DNA from 4 places in the Desulfovibrio sp. 7SRBS1 genome. Region 1 is predicted to be linked to each of the others. Evidence: riboswitches for the same ligand, from Rfam matches in the RefSeq annotation. Region 1 holds a riboswitch; each other region holds the start of a gene.
What was found. A riboswitch is a leader RNA that binds a small molecule or an ion and turns the genes downstream of it on or off. The one in region 1 is predicted to bind cobalamin.
Positions count from the first base shown of each region.

Region 1 (4,914 bases):
TTTTAAGCAATGGTTGGAAGAAGAGTGCGAGGGGATAGGTCAGGCTACAGCTGTTAAATATTATAATGCTTTATCCAGATATTTATCTAATTTGGCTATAGAATTAAATTTTTGTGAATGTAAATTACTTAAAATAACAAATTTAAATGATTTTAAAAATATTTTTATTAAAATACAGAATAGTAATGAATTTATAGAAAAGGATACTACTGGGAATGGGATGTATAGCGCGGCATTAAAAAAGTATGAAAAATTTTTGAAGAGTTACGTAACACATTTAGATGATGATTTGCTGTCTATATTAAAAGATAAATCAATTCAGGGAACAGAAAGGGAGGCTCAAGTAAAGGCAAGGATTGGGCAAGGAGAATTTAAAAAAAAATTAGTTGAGTATTGGAAAGGATGTGCAGTTACAGGGTATAAAGATGTGTCGTTGACGGTTGCGTCACATATCAAGCCATGGGCACGGTCATCACCTGAGGAGAGACTAAACCTATTTAGTCGGGCCTGAAATATCTCTAGTGGATTGATTTTTATTAACAATTCTCCTTGTACAATGTAGTATTTTCGACCAGAGAACGTTGTGAATTCGTATAAAACCGGTCGAAATGATGCAGCGAATGGCGGGAGAATCATGAGGGCAAAACCCAAAAAACAGCCGCAGGGTACGTTCCTTTACCCAGACCTTCTGGACCAGCTCAATCCGAAGGCTCCGCTCCTTCAATTGGCGAGGAGAATTCCCTGGGGGCGATTCGAGGAGGAGTTCGCCGGACTCTACAGCGACCAAGGTCGGCCAGCCAAGCCGCCCCGGCTAATGGTCGGGCTGATGCTGCTCAAGCAGTTGGAGAATCTGAGCGACGAACGGGTCGTGGAGGCATGGACGCAAAATCCCTACTACCAGGCGTTTTGCGGTATGACCGAGTTCCAGTGGAAGCTGCCTTGCGATCCCACGGATTTGATCTATTTCCGCAAGCGCATTGGCGAGGACGGGGCACGACTGATTTTCGAGGTCTCCGTGGAACTGCACGGTGATGACGCCAAAGAACGAGAGATCACGGTGGATACCACGGTCCAGGAAAAGAACGTAACCTTTCCTACCGACCTGAAGCTTTTGACCAAAGTCATCGAGGGCTGCCGTAAGATCGCGGACAGCGAAGGCGTCGGTCTACGCCGCAGCTTCAAGCGCACGCTCCCCAAGCTTCGGCTGAAACGGATGAAGATGGCCAAAAAGGCGAGGAAGATGCGGACAATGGCTGGTGCCTTGATCCGTGAACTCCGGCGCAAATTGCCGGGCGAAGCCCTGGGCCGCCACCAGGAGCGACTTGACCTGTACGAGCGGGTCAAGGACCAGAAACGAAGCGACAAGAATAAGGTCTACAGCCTACACGAACCCGATATTCTCTGCATCTCCAAGGGTAAAGCGCACAAGCAGTACGAGTTCGGGCGCAAGGCGTCCATCGCGGTCACAAAAACTACGGGTATCATCGTCGGCGCGATGTCGTTCAACGAGAACGTCTACGACGGCCATACGTTGCCGGATGTCCTCGAACAGTGTTGGGAGGTCACCGGGGTCTGTCCGTCCATGGCGATCTGCGACCGAGGCTACAGGGGCCTGAATCAGGTCGGTGACACGCAAATCCTCATCCCAAAGCCTCCGAAGAAGAAGGACACACCGTACCAGCGCCTTATGGCGCGGCTCCGCTTCCGCCGTCGGGCGGCTATCGAGCCGGTGATCGGCCATCTCAAACACGATCACCGCATGGCCCGGAGCTATCTCAAGGGCGCGGTCGGCGACGCCATTAACTTGTTTATGGCCGCAGCGGCGTTCAACTTCAGGAAGTGGATGCGGAAAATCGGAGAGTTTTTTGCGCTCTTGGCGTTTCTGCTCCTCGGCAAAGACTCAAGCCGACGGCTGGCGGAAAATGTGGCGTAGAAGCTGAAACGGGTTTTTCAGGCCTGACTATTTAATGGACTGCTACTTATTCCTAATATTGACCGAGCTTTTGATGCTGGATTTATTTCTTTTGATGAATCTGGAGATATTATGATTTCTGACACATTCAAGAACTTTAAGGTTCTTGGAATTAATAAAAAAATGAAAATTAAGTTAGACTGTCGGCATTTTCCCTTCCTAGAGTTTCATCAGAAAAATATTTTTAAATAATTTTTATTTTTTCCTTGTTCATAAGAAAATCCCCGTGTGGCCCTTGGGTCACACGGGGATTTTCTTACGAACCGTAGGTCCAGGAGGCCGTTGCCTCCTGGCGGAGTCCAGAGGCAGCGCCTCTGGTCCTAGGTTGCTGGAAGTATTAAATGTGTAGACCGCGTAAGTTGAGTTTCCCGGCAAGGCAACGAAGCCGGAAGCTCAAGTCGCGCGGTCTAGCCTATTTCCAGACTTCAGCAGCAGTATCGACCACAAAGCGCAGTTTGGCCCACTGTTGTTCTTCAGTCAGGGTGTTGCCTTCCTCGGTGGAGGAAAAGCCGCATTGGGGGCTGAGGCAGAGCTGATTGATCGGCACAATCTGGGCTGCTTCTTCCAATCGGGCCAAAACCTCTTCACGTTTTTCCAATTCACCGCTTTTGGATGAGATGAGTCCCAAGACAACCTGCTGATCCTTGATATGCTTCAGCGGTGTAAAGTCTCCGGCCCTGTCCGAATCGTATTCCAGGAAGAATCCGTTCAGCTTGGCATTGGCGAAGAGTTCCGGAGCCACCAGGTCGTATCCGCCGCTTGTGAACCAGGTGGAACGGTAGTTCCCCCGGCAGATGTGCATGGTTACGATCATGTCGTCGGGACGGTCATCAATGGCGGCATTGACGAGCCGCACATACTTCTTGGCCAGTTCGTCCGGGTCTATTCCCCGTTTGCTCATGGCTTCGCGCTGGTCCGCATTGCACAGCGCACCCCAGCTGGTGTCGTCGAGTTGCAGGTATCTGCAGCCCGCGTTGTAAAAGGCGGCAAGTGCGTCACGGTAAGCCTGGGCAATATCGACCAGGAAGCCTTCTTCCGTGGGGTAGAAATCGGGGCGGGCAAACTGCTCGTTGCGAACTGCCAGTACAAAGTGGAGCATGGCAGGGGAGGGAATCGTCATTTTGGCGGTGTGGTCGCCAGCGCATTTTTTGAGGAATGCGAAGTGCTCCAGCATGGGATGGGTGCCGAAGCCGATTTCTCCCACCAGCTCCACGCTTTCCGCGCGGGTATGAACGCCCTGGAAAATAAATCCTTTGTCCGTGACTTTTTTTTGCAGGCCATCAAGATCGGCCATGAAATCCAGGTGCCACCAGCTGCGGCGCAGTTCGCCGTCGGTTACGGCCTTCAGGCCGCATGCCTTTTGCTTTTCCACAATGTCGGCAATGGCTTTGTCTTCGGCTTTCTTGAGCTCGGCAGCGGTAATTTTCCCTTCCTGAAACTGGCTCCGGGCCTGCTTTACGGATGCCGGGCGGAGTATGCTCCCTACGTGGTCGGCTCGGAAGGGGGGGAGAGTGCGGGCTGTAGCTTGATCAAATGAGTTTGTCATAATGGTATCCATGGTTGTTTTCGAATGAATGAGCAGGGGCACCAATTGCCAAAGTGACCGCCCCAGTAGGATTGTGGCAGGAGGCTGAGGCCTCCAAAGCCAGCAACGAACTGAGCGTCATACACTGGCTCTGGTTTGTTTTGCGAAAGAAGAGAACTCGAAGGCGGAAGCATTCGAGATGATCGTGAGGATTGTCTTTGCGCGAGACGAAACCAACAAGCCGTTGTCATCACAGCGTTGACAAGACGTCTCCTGGCTCCCGGTTCGAGTGTGCCTGGCCTTCCCATTCTGTGGCGAACAGTGGCTTCGGCTGCATGGCCGGATACAGTGGCGCGTCCGCAGCGGCCTTTCACCGCTTTCCGTTTCTTGTCAACTATATCTAGATGTATTGATATATGTTGGTGAGAGTCTTGTCAAGAACAACATCAGGTTACTGAAAAAGGCACGATAGCTTCGTTGCTGCGAAAAAACTCAACCCCTCGCGTATCAAGGAAATACGCGTCGGCCTTGATTTTTTCTATCGCCTTGCTCTCGTACTTTTTTGCGCAACCTGCCAGGGCTGCTCAAAAAGGTGCGATAACCCTATGTCCCTCTGTTCATAAGAAAATCCCCGTGGGCCATGGGCCACACGGGGATTTTCTTATGAACGAATCGCAGGTCCAGGAGGCCGTTGCCTCCTGGCGGAGTCCAGAGGCAGCGCCTCTGGTCCCAGATTGCTCAATGTACTCCTTTCGTTGCTGCGAAAAACTCGAATCCTTGCGTATCAGGAAATGCGCGTCGGCCTCGTGTTTTTCTAGCGCCTTGTTCTCATACCTTTTGAGCAACCTGCAAATTAAACTTTGTAGTCACTTCCTCAGCCTCCGGCGCTGACCAGGGTGGTGATCTCCGAATTGGGCGAGGGCACGAACGAGGCGAACGAATTGAGCGTGACGATCTTGGGGCCGTACAGGGCGTGGGGTTGTTCCTTGAGGTACGCCCAACGCTGGGTACCGTACTCGAAATGCCACCACTCGCCATGGTAGTTGACGAATCCCGCCCGTATCATGACGTCGTACAGCAGGCGGCGGTTCTCCAGCGCGTCTTCCTCGGTTTCGGAAAGAGTTTCGCCCTGCTCCAGCCGTTCCTCGAAATAGCGGGTGTTGGAAATGGGGCCGGGGTAGTCGAAGGGCGCGCCGAAAAAGAGGGGCTGCCCGTCTGTTGTGGCAATGGTCAGGTCCACGGCGCCACCTGTGGCGTGGGGCGAGGGACGCGAGCTTTCCAGGCTGGGCCGGGCAACGAATTCACTGGTCATTTCATTGATGGTCGGTTCGTCCTTGTCCGGGTAGACCTTGGCGAGTGCGGCGGCACATTCCCGGAAGAGCGCGGACTGTGTTTCCTTGCTCCGCCATGTGTCCAG
Region 1 covers NZ_JBJKFD010000001.1:4,286,599-4,291,512, forward strand. The annotation lists gene ACI0FJ_RS18905 (hypothetical protein) at 1-511, shown strand, start outside; partial or broken gene ACI0FJ_RS18910 (IS5 family transposase) at 635-1,849, shown strand; partial or broken gene ACI0FJ_RS18915 (hypothetical protein) at 1,970-2,164, shown strand; gene ACI0FJ_RS18920 (5-methyltetrahydropteroyltriglutamate--homocysteine S-methyltransferase) at 2,385-3,518, opposite strand; cobalamin riboswitch at 3,746-3,946, opposite strand; gene ACI0FJ_RS18925 (M15 family metallopeptidase) at 4,372-4,914, opposite strand, start outside.

Region 2 (4,914 bases), 2.3 Mb from region 1:
GGCATCGGGCTTTTTTTGTATGCGAAGGGCAGGGGGCAACTTATCCCCCATATAAACGTTGTGCTGTCCAAAGGGCCATTGGGGGGGATAGGGCAGAGCAAATCCTTGGTACCCAATTATATTTTATTATTTATATGGGCGTGTCATGGGATGCGGTCGATGTGTGTTCGCATCTCTGCTTGAAAAAAAAACTCCCCCCGCCTATTCTCAGATAAACGCGAAGAAAGGAGTTTCACCTATGCGGCATACAGCGTCGGCTCTGGCCGTTGTCTTTTTGGGGATATTCATGTGGGGGTCCTTTGCCCTGGCAGCGGACACGTTTGTCGGCTGGGAGGCGGACGGCGAATACAGTAAAATGTACGACGTTGCCGAGTACGATAAGATCAAGGGCAGCTTTGTAGAGCTTATAGATGTGACTCCCTTGCCAGGAATGGCAGTGGGATCGGCCATTGTGGTAAAGGACCGTGCGGACGGCGAAGATATTGTGGTGCATGTGGCTCCCAAGGGGTACATCCACGAGCAATTGGAAGCGCTCAATCTGCGGCCCGGACAGAAAATAAAGATATACGGTGCTTGGGTGGAAATCGACGGGCACGATGTGCTCATGGCCACCAAGATCAAGAAGACCGAGAACGAATTCGTCAAGGTGCGGCGCACCAAGGACGGCTTTCCTTTCTGGAACATGACTCCTGAAGAAATTGCCAAGGAACTGGCCGACTCCTGAACTGGCCGACCGGGGAAGCCGGAAAATTCGCCGGAAAGAAACAGTAAACTGCCTTCCCATATGGCCGCGTGCAGCGGGCCGGACAAGAGCAGGGTGGTTTTTGGCAGGAAAAGTCCGTGAGGTACATAAATGTATTCCACGGACTTTTTATTTAGATCTATGACCGGCCTGTGTATAATCCGGGGAGTGCTGTTCCTAATCCTATTCCGTGAAACATGCGCTGTCAGTACGCTCCAGATGCTTTGCCGATAAGATAAAGTCCCGCCATGTGAAATGGCCGGGGCTTTTTTTCAATTTTTTTTGATGCCCTGCCGAATAGGGGGTCCCCCTCCACTGTCCTGTGGAAAAAGTTTTTCAGACATGATTAATTGAACCTAATTGCTTGTAATCGGCGATGAGCCAAAATAAAGTAACGCTTTTGAACAGAGCTGCACTGTACAAGAAATGGCTGATGAAGTAGGTTCACTCTCAATGTGCGCGATTGTCTTCCGGCCTTTGGGGCAGGATGGAAAATTGCGAATTATTTCTTCAGGTTACGCTTAATCGCTTGATTTTTTTTCGGTTTTCCGGTGCGATTCCGGAGCGGTTCCGCCGCTGTATTTCGCGAATCAGTGAATGTTTTCAGAATGTTCTTGCCGATTCGGGATAAGCCAGCAGACCCTGCCTGAAGACTTCCTCCAAAAGTCTTCCACAAGGAAGACGACAACGTTCAGCCACACAAAATACAGCCGCATGCACGACAAACTTTCTCCGGCCTGGCAGCTGCTTCGGGGACTCCAACCTCTGAGCCTTTGCGATTGGCCTGGTCACACCACCTGTGTTCTGTTTTTCGGCGGATGCAACCTGCGTTGCCCCACTTGCCACAATGCGAACATTGCCTGGCACCCGGAAAAACAACCTGCCTTGTTTACACCCGACGTGGTCAATTACATCGAGCGCCGCAAGGACTGGCTCGACGGCATTGTCATTTCCGGCGGGGAACCCACCATTGTTCCCGATTTCCCCGCATTCCTTCAGGACATGAGGAGCTTTGGGCTGCCCGTCAAGGTTGATACCAACGGGTTGCAGCCGGGCACCGTGAGCATGCTTTTGGAACAAAAGCTTGCCGACGCGTTTTTTGTGGACGTGAAAGGTCCATGGCACAAGTATCCGGCCCTTACCGGCGATACATGCACCGAACGTCAGGCGCAGGAATCCCTTGAGTGGATTTTCGCTCTGGCCGCAAAGCAGCCGGACGTCTTTCGTTTTCGCCTTACCAAAGTACCTCTGCTCGATGCCCAGGATATCGAGACTGCCAAGACCTATCTGCCCAACGGTTTTAAACTGACGTTGCAAGACTACGTCCCCCCACGGAGAAGCAATGCCCAGCAAGATAAGCAAACGCGACGGTTGTCTGGAGACCTGGTCCACGGAGAGGATTGCCCTGGCCATTCTGAAAGCCCTGAAAGCGAGCGGGGTGAAGGACCCGCTGCTGGCCAAACGTCTGGCGGGGAAAGTAGAAGCCAAGCTTGGTGATGTAGATATTGCCGACCAGGAACAGGTTCAGGACATGGTCGAGATGGTGCTCATGGAGTCCCGTCTGTACCATGTGGCCCGTCGCTATGTTATCTATAGGGAAAAGCGCCGCCAGCTCCGTGAGCATACCGAGGCCTATCTCGACATCAAGGACACCATAGACAACTACCTGAACAAGGCCGACTGGCGTGTGAGTGAAAACGCCAACATGACCCATTCCTTTCAGGGGCTCATGCTGCACCTGTCCGGAACGGTTCAGGCCCGCTATGCGCTGGAAAAATATCCTGAGGAAGTCCGCCAGGCCCACGAGCACGGCTACTTCCACATCCACGATCTGTCCTTTGGGCTGGCCGGGTATTGCGCGGGCTGGAGCCTGCGCGACCTGCTGCTGGAAGGTTTCGGACTGGAAGACCGTTCCTGCGCCGGCCCGGCCCGCCATTTCGACTCCGCTTTGGGGCAGATGGTCAACTTTCTCGGCACCCTGCAGAACGAATGGGCTGGTGCCCAGGCCTTCAACAACATGGACACGTACCTGGCTCCCTTTGTCCGCCACGACAATCTGAGCTACGACGAAGTCTTTCAGGCCATGCAGAAGTTCGTGTTCAACCTGAATACGACCTCGCGCTGGGGTGGGCAGAGCCCGTTCACCAACCTGACGTTCGATCTCAATCCGCCCAAGCATCTGGCGTCCGAAGCCGTGATCATCGGCGGTAAGTTGCAGGATGCCACCTACGGCGATTTCATTCCCGAAATGGAAATGATCAACCGCGCCTTCCTGGAAGTGATGCTGCGCGGCGACCACCACAGCCGTATCTTTTCCTTTCCCATCCCCACCTACAACATCACGGAAGATTTTCCCTGGGACAGCGAAGTGGGGGACTTGCTGCTGAAAATGACCGCCAAATACGGCGCTCCCTATTTTCAGAACTTCATCAGCTCGGACCTGGCCCCCGAAGACGTCCGCTCCATGTGCTGCCGTCTGCAGATGGACCTGCGTGAACTGCGCAAGAAAACCGGTGGACTGTTCGGCGCGGGCGACCTGACCGGCTCCATCGGCGTGGTTACGCTCAACCTGCCCAAGCTGGCCTATCTTGCCCAGGGCGAGGAAGATTTTCTCGACCTTATCGGCGAGTACGCCACCCTTGCCAAGGACTGCCTGGAGTTCAAGCGCAAGATGATCAACGACAATCTGCAGCGCGGCATGTTTCCCTGGACCTACCGCTACCTCAAGAACGGGTATAATGCCCACTTTTCCACCATCGGGCTGGTCGGCGGCCACGAGGCATGCCTCAACCTGTTGGGCAAGGGCATAGATTCGGAAGCCGGAACGCGCCTTATGCAGCGCGCCCTGAACCATCTGCGCGATCTGACCTCCGATTTTCAGGAGGAAACCGGCAACCTGTACAACCTGGAAGCCACGCCCGCCGAAGGGACCAGCTACCGGCTGGCAAAGATAGACCGCGGACTGTACGAGAACATCATTACCTCGGGCAACGGTACGCCGTACTACACAAACTCCACCACCCTGCCCGTGGACTACACCAGGGATATCTTCCAGGCCCTGGAGCACCAGAACGAATTGCAGCCTCTGTACACGGGCGGCACCGTGTTCCATACCTATCTTGGCGAAGCCGTGGCCGATCAGGAAGCCCTCAAAAGCTTCATCATCAAGGCCTTCAGCAAGACCAAAATTCCCTACCTGTCCATCACGCCGACCTTTTCGGTTTGCAAGAACCATGGATACATCTACGGCGAGCACTTCGAGTGCCCCACCTGTAATGAGGAAACCGAGGTGTACACCCGTATTGTCGGCTACTACCGCCCCGTATCGCGCTTCAACAAGGGCAAGTTGGCGGAGTATGAGGAGCGTCTGGTGTATTCCGACATTGGTTGTCCCGTCTGCTAGGCTGTTAAAAAAGACGCCCTGACGGCGTTGCTGCGGGGTTGGCGAACCCTTGTGTATTGAAGAATACACGTCGGAACCGCCAAACTCCTCGCGCCTGGTCAGTTCGTTTTTTTAACAGCCTAGGTTAAAATTTGTTGTTAAAAAAAACGCCCTGACGGCGTTGCTGCGGGGTTGGCGAACCCTCGTGTATTGAAGAATACACGAGGGTTCGCCAAACTTCTCGCGCCTGGTCAGTTTGGTTTTTTAACAGCCTGATTTTTTCAGGCTACACGATTTTCGCGACGAACGCGTTTAGGTTCGTTCAAAAGAGGTGTTTGAGGCCGGGCAGTAGGTTCACTACTCTCCGCATTCTCAAACACCTCTTTTTGTTTTCCCAGTCCACGAAACTTACCCAGCCGGAAAGAGGGAGCACCGTCAATTTCCCCCATTTTTTCTGGGCAGGGAAAGGCAGAGCATTTTTATAGTCCAGGAAGTGGCGAATAATGCGGTCTCACGTCTCCCGGACTGATTATAATATAAGCGGGTTGAAAACAGAGTCGGTTGCGGCTCAAGCTGTTGAATGAAGGTGTTTGGAATGCGGGGAATACCGCTCCAGGCACTTTTTTTGTTTCTGCGGCCGTATCCGAAATTGGGGGCAGACCGCAGGAGCGCTTGCTTGTTGGGGGAACATTGCCCGCGGCAATGGGGCTTCGGTGGGTGAAGGGGGGCAATTGTTTGGGGTACGAAGGGCGCAAATTTCATGGAAGGGGAAGCCATGGATGCTTGCTTG
Region 2 covers NZ_JBJKFD010000001.1:1,958,529-1,963,442, reverse strand. The annotation lists gene ACI0FJ_RS09075 (hypothetical protein) at 239-724, shown strand; cobalamin riboswitch at 1,238-1,406, shown strand; gene ACI0FJ_RS09070 (anaerobic ribonucleoside-triphosphate reductase activating protein) at 1,457-2,239, shown strand; gene ACI0FJ_RS09065 (ribonucleoside triphosphate reductase) at 2,142-4,145, shown strand.
Region 2: it holds a riboswitch for cobalamin, as region 1 does, so the genes downstream of both, ACI0FJ_RS09070 (anaerobic ribonucleoside-triphosphate reductase activating protein) here and ACI0FJ_RS18920 (5-methyltetrahydropteroyltriglutamate--homocysteine S-methyltransferase) in region 1, are expected to answer to the same signal.

Region 3 (4,914 bases), 3.1 Mb from region 1:
TCCAGCTCGCGAAGGTAAATGACGATGATGCCCATGCCGAGCAGGCAGTAGGGAAGGAACAAAAGCAGATGGGTGAAGCCGCGCCCCTGGAAGCTGCCCATGATCCAAAATACAATGCTGGAAGCCGTGTCTTCGTCCAGGGATTTGACCAGGGCGATACAGGCGGACAGCGAGGTGGCCACAACGATACCGGCCAGCACCAGCGTTTCCCGCCGCATGCCTCCGGCCCCGCGAGAAAGGGAAAGAACAGCGGCCAGAGCCAGCAGAGCCCCGCCCAGACCGGCCACAGGCAGAATGCCCAGAGGCAGCCCGAACAATGAAAACGCGGTTTGGGCCGCAGCTCCGAAGAAAATGGCAAGGCTTGCCCCAAAGGCCGCACCCGTGGAAACGCCAATGGTGAAGGGATCGGCCAACGGGTTCTGTAAAATGCCTTGGAACACGCAGCCGGAAACGGCCAGGGATGCGCCCACCAGCCAGGCCAGCAGGGAGCGGGCCAGGCGTAGGTCCACCACTATGGTGTGTATTGCCGGAGACAATGCCGCACTGCTTTCGCCACCGAAAAGGGCGGTCAGCACATCATCGGCGGCAATGGGAAAAGGCCCGGTGAAGCAAGCCCACAGCAGGGCCGCCGCACTGGAGGCAAGCAAGACAACGGCGGCAACTGCAAGAACGCGCCGCCGCCGTTGTTGGTTATGAACAAGAAGGGCTGGGTGGCTCAACGCCAACTCTCGTTTTAATGTTTCAGTTGCTGCATGGCGGTTTTCAGGTGGTCAATCCAGATGGAGGCCACATTGTCCATTTCCGCTGTTCCCTTGAGTACGGGAACACACTCTATACCAGCTTTTGTCAGCACGGACTTCCATGAATCCGGCTCGTCTCCGGCCATGTCGTTTCTGGCATGGTCTCCAGCCACGGACATGAAAGGCATGACGTATGCCTTTTTGATTTTCCGCGCCTTGAGCGTTTTGATGACATCATCCAACGTGGGGGAGCCTTCCACAGTGCCAACAAAGACATTGGGGTCCTTGAGGCTGAAATAATACTGCATGCCAGGATAATATACATTGGCAGGGTGCGGGGTGCCATGTCCCATAAACACCACGGCCTCGTATGGTTTGCGTTCCTTGGGCACGTTTGCCAGCAGCGCGTCTGCCGCTGCGCTCATGTCCGCAGCGGAGCTGAGCAGGGGCTGGCCTACTGCAATGTGAGGAATGCCGTTGGGCATTTTCTGGAAAGCCCTGGTCGTGCCAAACATGGCATGGAATTCTTCGCCTGGAATTGTGTGCAGAGACTGAACAGCCACATCGGTAAAACCTTCATCTGCCATTTTGGCCATGGCCTGGGCCGGGGAAAGAAGAATTTGCCCCTGTTTGGCAAGTTTGTGGCGGATGATGTGCGAGGTATAGGCCCATTGCACGGGAATGCCGGGGAAGGCCTTTTTGACCATGGAATCGATGTTTTTGAAAGCGACCTGTGCTTCGGGAACACTGGTTCCGAACGCCACCAGAAGGATGCCGGTTTTTTCCGGTTGTTCTTGCCCGTGCGAGGCCAGAACGCCGGTACAGCTCAACGTCAGAAGGAGAAAGGATGCGCACAGCAAATACAACAGGCGCGAGGTCCTGCAATGAAAAGATTTGTACATGGAGAAGCTCCGTTGATTTCCGGGGCGGAAATAAGGACACCCTGCAGGTAGGGCAGGGTGTGGCGTCGAAAAGACGATCCTCTCACGGCAATGCCCCCGTTGTCGGAGAGAGTGTGAAACTACGGCAGACAGGTCTTCTGACTTCTCCTTTCATCGGCGGCCTTCCCGGTAGCAACCAGTGGCGTGTAAGGGCCGATACAGCCTTGTGGACTGCGGAGTAACAGCGGCGGGTCCGTTCCGGTTTTACACCGGATTCCCTATTAAGCGCACGGTGCGCATCTGTCGTGAAAAGGTGATTAAGCCGGGTGGGGGAAAAGTGTCAATGGAGCTTTTGTAGTGCCTTTCAGCTTTCCACGGCCTGGACCGCGTCTGCCAGATGAGCGAGCCAGATGTCCACAAATGGCGGGTGTTCTATGATTCCGGTCTGCCGGACGTGGCACTGCATGCCTGCTTTTTGGATGCGGCTGGCCCATGACGCGCTTCCGTTTCCGGCAATATCTTCACGTACATGATAGCCGGGGACGCTGAGAAAAGGCAGCAGGTGGACGTTTTGGGGAGCCCGTGTGAGCAGAATCTGCAAAATTTTATCAATGCCCGGTTCGCCGGTCAGGGTGCCGATGAGGATGTCGGGATCGATTTTGTGGACGACTTTCTGCAAGGCTGCGTAGCAGGCATGTCCTTCGTGGATGGCACCGTGCCCGACCAGTACGGCGGTCTCACCGGCACGGCAGGGCGGAAGATAGGTGCGCAGGCCTTGCGCGGTAAGTTCAAGGTCTTCCGGGGAGTCGAGCAGAGGGCCGCCCACATGCAACGCTTCGAATTCGCCTGCCTGCAACCGTTCCATACAGGTGTCGCGCATATTTTCGAATTCGCTGCCTGGTGCGGTATGCAGCGACTGGACAGCCAGCCTGGTCATGCCCTTGGCTTTGAGTCGGTCCAGGGCGGAATCAATGGAATCGGCCTGCTGTCCGGAACGGGTAATGCCCCGGCGTACTTTTTCCGAAGTGAAGGCCCAGACAACCTCCCATTCGGGATATAGCGCGCGTACTCGTTGCTCCACAACGTCAAAACCCTGGCGCGCGTTTTGACGCACCGTGCCGAATGCGGCCAGAACAATGGCCTTGTGTTGTGAGGTCTGCTTCATGGAAATTTTATGTATCTGCAATATGCTTCGAGAGCCTAGCGAAGTACACGGGCCGGTGGCTGGGTGTCAACCAGAGGAGTAAAACGGGGGGCAACCGGTGAACAGGTGAAAGAGGCATCGTGGCATTAAACCGCAAGATCAAAAATGTTTGACGAGGATGTGTATAGCAGCTATACACATCGGTATGAGAACTTTTGAAGCCATAGGGCCACTGTTTCGGAATCTCCGGCAAGCCCTGGAAAAGTATACGGCTGTGGAAAAAATGCCCCAGAATTTGGGGCCGCAAGGGCTTTCCATGTACCCAGCCGAGGTGCATATGCTGGAAACCATCCTGGAGCTTGGTGGTGCCAGCATTACCGCTTTGGCTCGGGAAACCGGAATTACCAAAGGTGCTGTCTCTCAATTGGTAGGGCGGTTGGCAGAAAAGAATTTGGTTGAAAAGACGTTGGACAAGGACAACAGGTCACGTCTGATTGTTCGGTGTACCCGGTCCGGGCATGAAGTATGCGCCGGACATAACACTTTTCATCAGGAGCATGATAAGGCGTTCATTGACTACCTGCGACAGATGGACGAAGTCGATTTTAAGGCTGTGTGTGACTTTGGGCAGAAGTTGAACAGTTGGATGGACGGGTACCTGAAGTAATTTTTTTACCCAAAGTGTATAGGTGCTATATACTTTAACAAAGGAGTCTCCGTGAACATTCCCACTCCGAAAACAAGCTTTTATCCTGTGCGTAGCCTCCAGTTTCAGGGGGTAGGAAGCAGTGCCCTCAGTGCTGCCATGGAAATAGGGCTTTTTGATGCCTTGGCGGATGGACCGGCCCTTCCGGAGCAGATTGCCGAAGCCACAGGGACATTGGACGACCGTCTGGCCCCCCTGCTTGATGTCTGCGTTGCCTTCGACCTTTTGGAAAGAAAGGGGGCCAAGTACTCCAATACGCCGACAGCTGCCGAGTTTTTGGTCTCCTCCTCGCCGTTGTTTCAGGGAAAAGCCATGCAGTTGAATACCTATTTCATGTCCTTGTGCACGGAAAATATGGTGCACCTCTTGCGCAATAAAGAGGGGCTGAGTGAGCAGGCGGCACCCTGGGCAGCGGATTTTGCCATGGAGGGAACGGCCCAGGAGGCCATGGCTGGCCCCATGCAGCGGGCGGTGGAGATAATTGCCGAATTGCCGGGCTTTTCTGAGTTTACCCGCATGTGCGACATTGGCGGCAACCATGGCACTTTTTCCATGCTTCTTACGGACAGAAATCCGTCGCTCCGCGCGGTTATTTGCGACCTTCCCGATGTAGTGGAAACTGCGGCCGAGCGTTGCCGGAAGCTGGGATATGACGGACGTGTCGAGACAATGGCGTATGACATGCGCAAGGACCAGTTGCCCGAGGCTTCGTTCGATCTGGCTTTGGCCTCGCATGTTTTTTACAGCCTGGTAAGCAGCGAGGACGCGTGGGCTGAAGCTTTGGGGCGCATCTGCCGGTCCTTGAAGCCCGGCGGCTGGTTTGTATCCCATCACATGGCAAAAGATGAGGACACGTCCGCCAAGGATGCGTCTCTGCTGGATTTAGTTACCAGACTGGCCGGATACAAATCGCACTTTCTCCCCGTGGATACCCTGAGTGATATGCTGGCTGCCTATGGTCTGCAGGATATCAGGGTGGTCAAAACCTCAAGTAAGGGGTGGTCCACACTGGTTGCCGCCCGCAAGCCTTTGTAGGCCTGCTTTTTAGTCTGCATAAGGCGGATATACTATCCGGAGCGGCTTTTCGAGGAGAGCCGCTCCGGATTTTGTGGTAATGACCAATAATATGCCCAGATCAATTTTCATTTATTTGTAATGTTGTAAATTTGTATTGAATTTTAGGTGATTACGTCACTTTTTCAAAGCATTGAGATACATATGAAGACTGCTCTCTTCGGACTTTTCCTTCCCCTGTACTGCATAGTTTGAGTTTCAGACTCCAAGTAAGGTATCTCGGTTTGCATTTATTTTGTCGATATATCTCCTTTCCAGGAGTTCCTACTATCAATTTGTACACCCTATTGCCTGTAACGTAATGAAACTGGGGGAGGTTTCCGGCCCCGACAAAACAACTGCAACGCATCATCCGCCAGAGGATACGCA
Region 3 covers NZ_JBJKFD010000001.1:1,234,771-1,239,684, reverse strand. The annotation lists gene ACI0FJ_RS05940 (FecCD family ABC transporter permease) at 1-719, opposite strand, end outside; gene ACI0FJ_RS05935 (sirohydrochlorin cobaltochelatase) at 734-1,642, opposite strand; cobalamin riboswitch at 1,753-1,940, opposite strand; gene ACI0FJ_RS05930 (sirohydrochlorin cobaltochelatase) at 1,986-2,786, opposite strand; gene ACI0FJ_RS05925 (MarR family winged helix-turn-helix transcriptional regulator) at 3,049-3,432, shown strand; gene ACI0FJ_RS05920 (methyltransferase) at 3,484-4,506, shown strand.
Region 3: it holds a riboswitch for cobalamin, as region 1 does, so the genes downstream of both, ACI0FJ_RS05935 (sirohydrochlorin cobaltochelatase) here and ACI0FJ_RS18920 (5-methyltetrahydropteroyltriglutamate--homocysteine S-methyltransferase) in region 1, are expected to answer to the same signal.

Region 4 (4,914 bases), 210 kb from region 1:
CGACCTGTTCTACCGGCTCAATGTGCTGGTTATTAATGTACCGCCGTTGAATTACCGCCGTGGGGACGTCCGACTGCTGGCCAATTTTTTCCTGCAAAAGATTACTCCCACACTGGGCAAGAGGCTGGATGGGTTCAGCCCTGGCGCCATGCACTGTCTGGAAGCCTACAACTGGCCGGGGAATGTGCGGGAACTGGAAAATCTGGTGGAGCGCACAGCCGTGATGGCCGACGGGCCTCTTATTCGTCGGGATGATTTGCCGTCGGAAATTTGGATGGCCTCGTCGGGGGAAAATTTGGGCGAAGATTTGGGGGAACCGTTTGGGAAGCCTGTGGGTTCGGCGGTTCACGAGCCTTTTTGTGGACCGGTTTGTGGGGCGGATCTGGAGCCAGCTGCCGGGCTGTTCGCCCCGCAGGTCGAAACCGCCACACAGCCCGACATCCAGCCCGGCGGGCTGTGGGAAAGCAGGACGGAACCTTTGGAGGAGTCCAACCACAGCAGGGAGAGAAGGCGCATTATCCGGGCCTTGCATGCATCGAGCGGAAACGTCAGTGCAGCGGCAAAGGAGGTGGGAGTTTCCCGCGTTACCTTTTATGCGCACCTCAGGCGGCACGGTTTGTCGCTGGATTCCTTTCGCGAGGAATAATTTCTCGGAAGCGTTCAGCCGACTTTGGCCAGTGCGCTACCCCTTTTGCAAGGCGGCCACGGCCTTGGCCAGATGGTCATGCCAGATGTCGCGGAAGGCCTTGTGTTCCAAAGATCCGGTGGTGACGGGCATGACCTCCAACCCCATGGAGGAAAGGACCTGTTTCCAGGCCTGGGCCTTGTCGCCGAACATGTCCACCTGCACGTGATGGCCGGGCAGACACATGAAGGGCACCAAAAAAACGCGCTGCACGCCCTTGTCGAGGAACCGCTGTCCTATTTCCGCCGGACCGTTCCTGTCCATGAGCGTACCCATGGCGATGTTGGGTGCGGTCCGCATCAGCAGATTTTCCAATGCCAGATAAAATGCATGGCCCTGGTGATAGGTGCCGTGTCCCACCAGGATGATTCCGTCGTTCGCCTCTGTCTTGGGCAGTAGGCTGTGCATGATGATTTGGGCGGTGCGTTCCATGTCTGCCATGGTCTGCATGAGCGGCGCGCCAATGGTCACTTTGGTCAGCCCCTTGCGTGGGTGGACCATGGCCTTTGCCTGCTGCACGGTCCATTCGTATTCCACGCCCGGTACGGTGTGCACGGACTGTACTGCCACATGGCTGAATCCGTCGTCGACCATCTGCGAGAGGGCTTCGGCTACGGACAGGTGTTCCATGCCTCGCGCACGAAGTTTGGCCCGTATGCGGTTGGCCGTGAAGGCCCAGCGAACGTCCATGTCCGGGTAGGCTGCCCGGACTTCTTCTTCGAACAGATCATAATATTTGTGGGTGTGCGGCAGTGCGCAGCCAAAGGCCGAGAGCAGGATGCCGTGTTTGCCGGTGCGGGGTTTGGGGACGCCGCCGTGGTGATGATGGTGGGAATGATGACAATGTTCGTTATGCTGATTGTCGTGATCGTCGTGACCGTGGTGATCATCGTGCTCGATGTGGTCATGGTGGTCACGGTGAGCATCGTGATCGTGGTGATCAGGGGCATTCCCGTTATGGTGATGCTGGTGCCCGTGGTGGTGTTCTTCATGGTCATGGTTATGGTCATGGGCATGACCATGGCAACATGTGCCGCTGGCTGCATCGTGCGCACTATGTTCTTTGGGAGCGGCTTTTTTCCGGGGCTTGTGGGGTACTTGGGGCATGGTGTCTCCTTGGGGCAAGCAAAGGGGAATCCCCCAGATTGGTCCAAATGGGCACAGGCCATTACAGGACGTTAGGGAGCAAACAACAATATATTCGAAACTGGTTCGTATATGGCGCGCGGGGCCGTTTGGACCACGCCTGGCGAATTCCGTCTGAAAAGCACTCCCGCTTTTCCTGGCGGAGAAGGTGTTGTTGGCAGGTCTCCTGGCTTGTGAGTCAATGACGATTTCCAGGTCTTCCCGAGTTTTCGGTGACCAATGGCAGGGGAAATTGTCTCTTCGCTTACAGTTGCGGGGGCAGCGCTGGTTTTTCACCAGCTTCCCTGTTTAACCCTACGGGACCAACAAAAAAATGGATATATTGGGGGACATGGAAAGTCAAACCGGGGCGCGCAGGATTTCCAAAAAAGAGTAGGCAGGCTGGGGCGGTTTTTCTATACTACAGAGGTTGATTTTGTGTGTTGCGGTTGTTCAGGTCGTTCATCATACGAGTTAACTCAACCCTCTTCTTTTTCTTATAAACAACGTCATGGAAACTGTCGGACGATCAGAAAGATCGACTCTGTCTCATGTTGTATGAATAATAAACCAGATGGAGATGAAATATGGGCTATACACCAGATGCAAAGACAGCGCTTATTGTGATGGATGTGCAAAAAGGATTGGACGATCCTATTTTTGGAGAAAGAAGCAATCCAAAGGCAGAAGAGAACATCTCTCGTATAATCTCATTTTGGAGGAAGGAAAAACGTTCTGTAATTCACATCCAGCATTGTTCTGTAAATCCAGACTCACCACTTCGCCCAGGCCAACCTGGATTTGAGTTCAAGCCGGAAGCAGAGCCCATTGCAGGGGAGCCAATCTTTCAGAAGTCTGTGCACAGTGCCTTTATTGGTACAGATTTGGAATCGTATCTCCGGTCTGAAAATATTGAAAAAGTCGTTATCATAGGCTTAACAGCAGACCAATGTGTGTCAACAACCACGCGTATGGCGGGGAACCTTGGTTTTGATGTCTTGCTTGTTTCCGACGCCACAGCAACATTCAATAAAATTGGTCCGGATGGCATAGAATATAGTGCTGAAATAATTTTAGCTGTGAATTTATGCAGCTTGCATAAGGAATTTTGCGAAGTCATTACGACCAAGCAGTTATTGAGCGCGTAGCGGCGGCGAATCGATCGTTTCAATCCGACGTTCTTTTTTGCAGCGTTTCGGGATCAGCGCATCTGGACCGGCGAATCTGGACCGGCGAATCTGGACTGGGCGCGAGGAAAGGCGGGCAGGAGAAGGGAATAGGGCAGGAGATGGCAATGATACCCTGTCCCTAAATCGGCAATAGATTGACGTGTTTCTTTTGATACGTCATACCGGGAGCATGCGAAATCGAGCCCTCCTGTTTCTGCTCTGCTGCGTCCTGCTCTGCACCGCCTGCGGCAAGTCCCATTATGCCACGGAACAAGGCGTCGACCTCAACGCGTACAAATACGTTGTGGTGGCCGACCGCAACGACGACCTGATGCTTGCCATGGAATTGGAGCGGATGTTCGGCGGCATGGGGTTCGAAGTGATCAGCGTCTATAGGGCCGATGCCCTGCCCATGAAGGAACGGTCCAAAGTGCTGGTGCTGAATTCGCGTACCATCGCCATGGAGTGGGAGGCGCGGGCCCAGGTAAGGCTGCTGGATTACGTGGACAAGCGTGTGATCTACCGCGGCGAGGCCGAGTACGGCGGCGGCTTTCTGGAGCCGCGCGACCAGGCCGTGGAGGCAGTGCGCAAGGCGCTGGGCGGCGTGTTCGAGCTGTACCAGGGCTATTCGCCCGAGGCCCAGAAAAGCAAGGACCGCCTTCTGGCCGGAGAGTGGGAGAACATAGACCGTTCGCGCCAGGACTTGGAGCGGTATTTCGACGAGCACCTCGGCACTCTGGACAAGGTGGAAGGCATCTGGACATCGTGGGACGATGCCTGCCAGGTGGCGGTCTTTTCCTCTTTTGTACCGGACAAGCGAGACTTTGTGGGGATTGTTCTTTCCTCTGATCTGCCCGCCTGGCAACCCGGCGACGTCATGCTTAATTTCAAGCGTACAGCCTACGACAACGCCTACACCGGCAAAATGGCCTGGGCAGACAAGGCCGTAACTGGCGGTACGTTCATCATCAACAAATATGGCGTGCTGGAATTCCGTTCCACAGATCCCTACTCGGGCCGGGGCACGGCAACCCGGTTCATCCGCATCTACCCGCGTGATTTTGATAATGAAGATGGAACCACCCCTGCCGTGTCGGGCAGCGGCTTTCTGCTGGATGGCTCGGGGATTGTGGTTACCAACAACCATGTGGTGGAGAAAAAGGGCCGGATAAAGGTCCGCTTTTCCACGCTGGATAAAACTTTCACCGCCCGTGTGGCGGCCCGCGACGTGCGCAACGACCTTGCCCTGCTGCGCCTTGAAAATGCCGGACCCGCACTTTCCGGGCTGGGTACCCCGCCGTTCGGCTTTGCCCGCCCAGGAGAAGTCCGGGTGGGGCAGGAGCTTATGACTGCGGGCTTTCCCCTGCCGTCCTCCCTGGGCGGAAGCTGCAAGCTGACAACCGGCGTGGTCAGCGCTCTTTCCGGCCCATCGGACGAACCCAACACCATGCAGGTCACCAACCCCATCCAGCCGGGAAACAGCGGCGGGGCGGCCATCAACCGTCAGGGCAACGTGGTTGGCGTGGTTGTTTCCTCGCTCAATTCCAAGCTCTTTTTGAACCGCCTCGGGGTGGTGCCGCAAAACGTCAACTACTGCGTCAAAGTGGAATACCTGCGGGCCCTGGCGGCCATGGTTCCGGGTGCAACGCAGGCCATGCAGCGGCGGGCCGATTTGTCCGCACTCAGCCTGGAGCAGCTCTTCGACCGGGTGGTTCCCTATATGGTGCAGATTCTGGTCTATACGGGAAAAAACAAAGAGGATGGGCCGCGCATGTCGAATATGCCGCGCATGCCGCGTATGTCCGGGAGCCGGAACAAGGCGGCAATGGAGCCCGATCTGCGCCGCGCCTCGGATCAGCCAGGGCTGGAAAATATTTCCAATGGCGTGGACGTACCCGGCAATCCGGCGGAGAAAAGCCCGCGCGACTCGGAAAT
Region 4 covers NZ_JBJKFD010000001.1:4,072,111-4,077,024, forward strand. The annotation lists gene ACI0FJ_RS17945 (sigma-54-dependent Fis family transcriptional regulator) at 1-646, shown strand, start outside; gene ACI0FJ_RS17950 (sirohydrochlorin cobaltochelatase) at 683-1,792, opposite strand; cobalamin riboswitch at 1,971-2,153, opposite strand; gene ACI0FJ_RS17955 (cysteine hydrolase family protein) at 2,398-2,958, shown strand; gene ACI0FJ_RS17960 (S1C family serine protease) at 3,170-4,914, shown strand, end outside.
Region 4: it holds a riboswitch for cobalamin, as region 1 does, so the genes downstream of both, ACI0FJ_RS17950 (sirohydrochlorin cobaltochelatase) here and ACI0FJ_RS18920 (5-methyltetrahydropteroyltriglutamate--homocysteine S-methyltransferase) in region 1, are expected to answer to the same signal.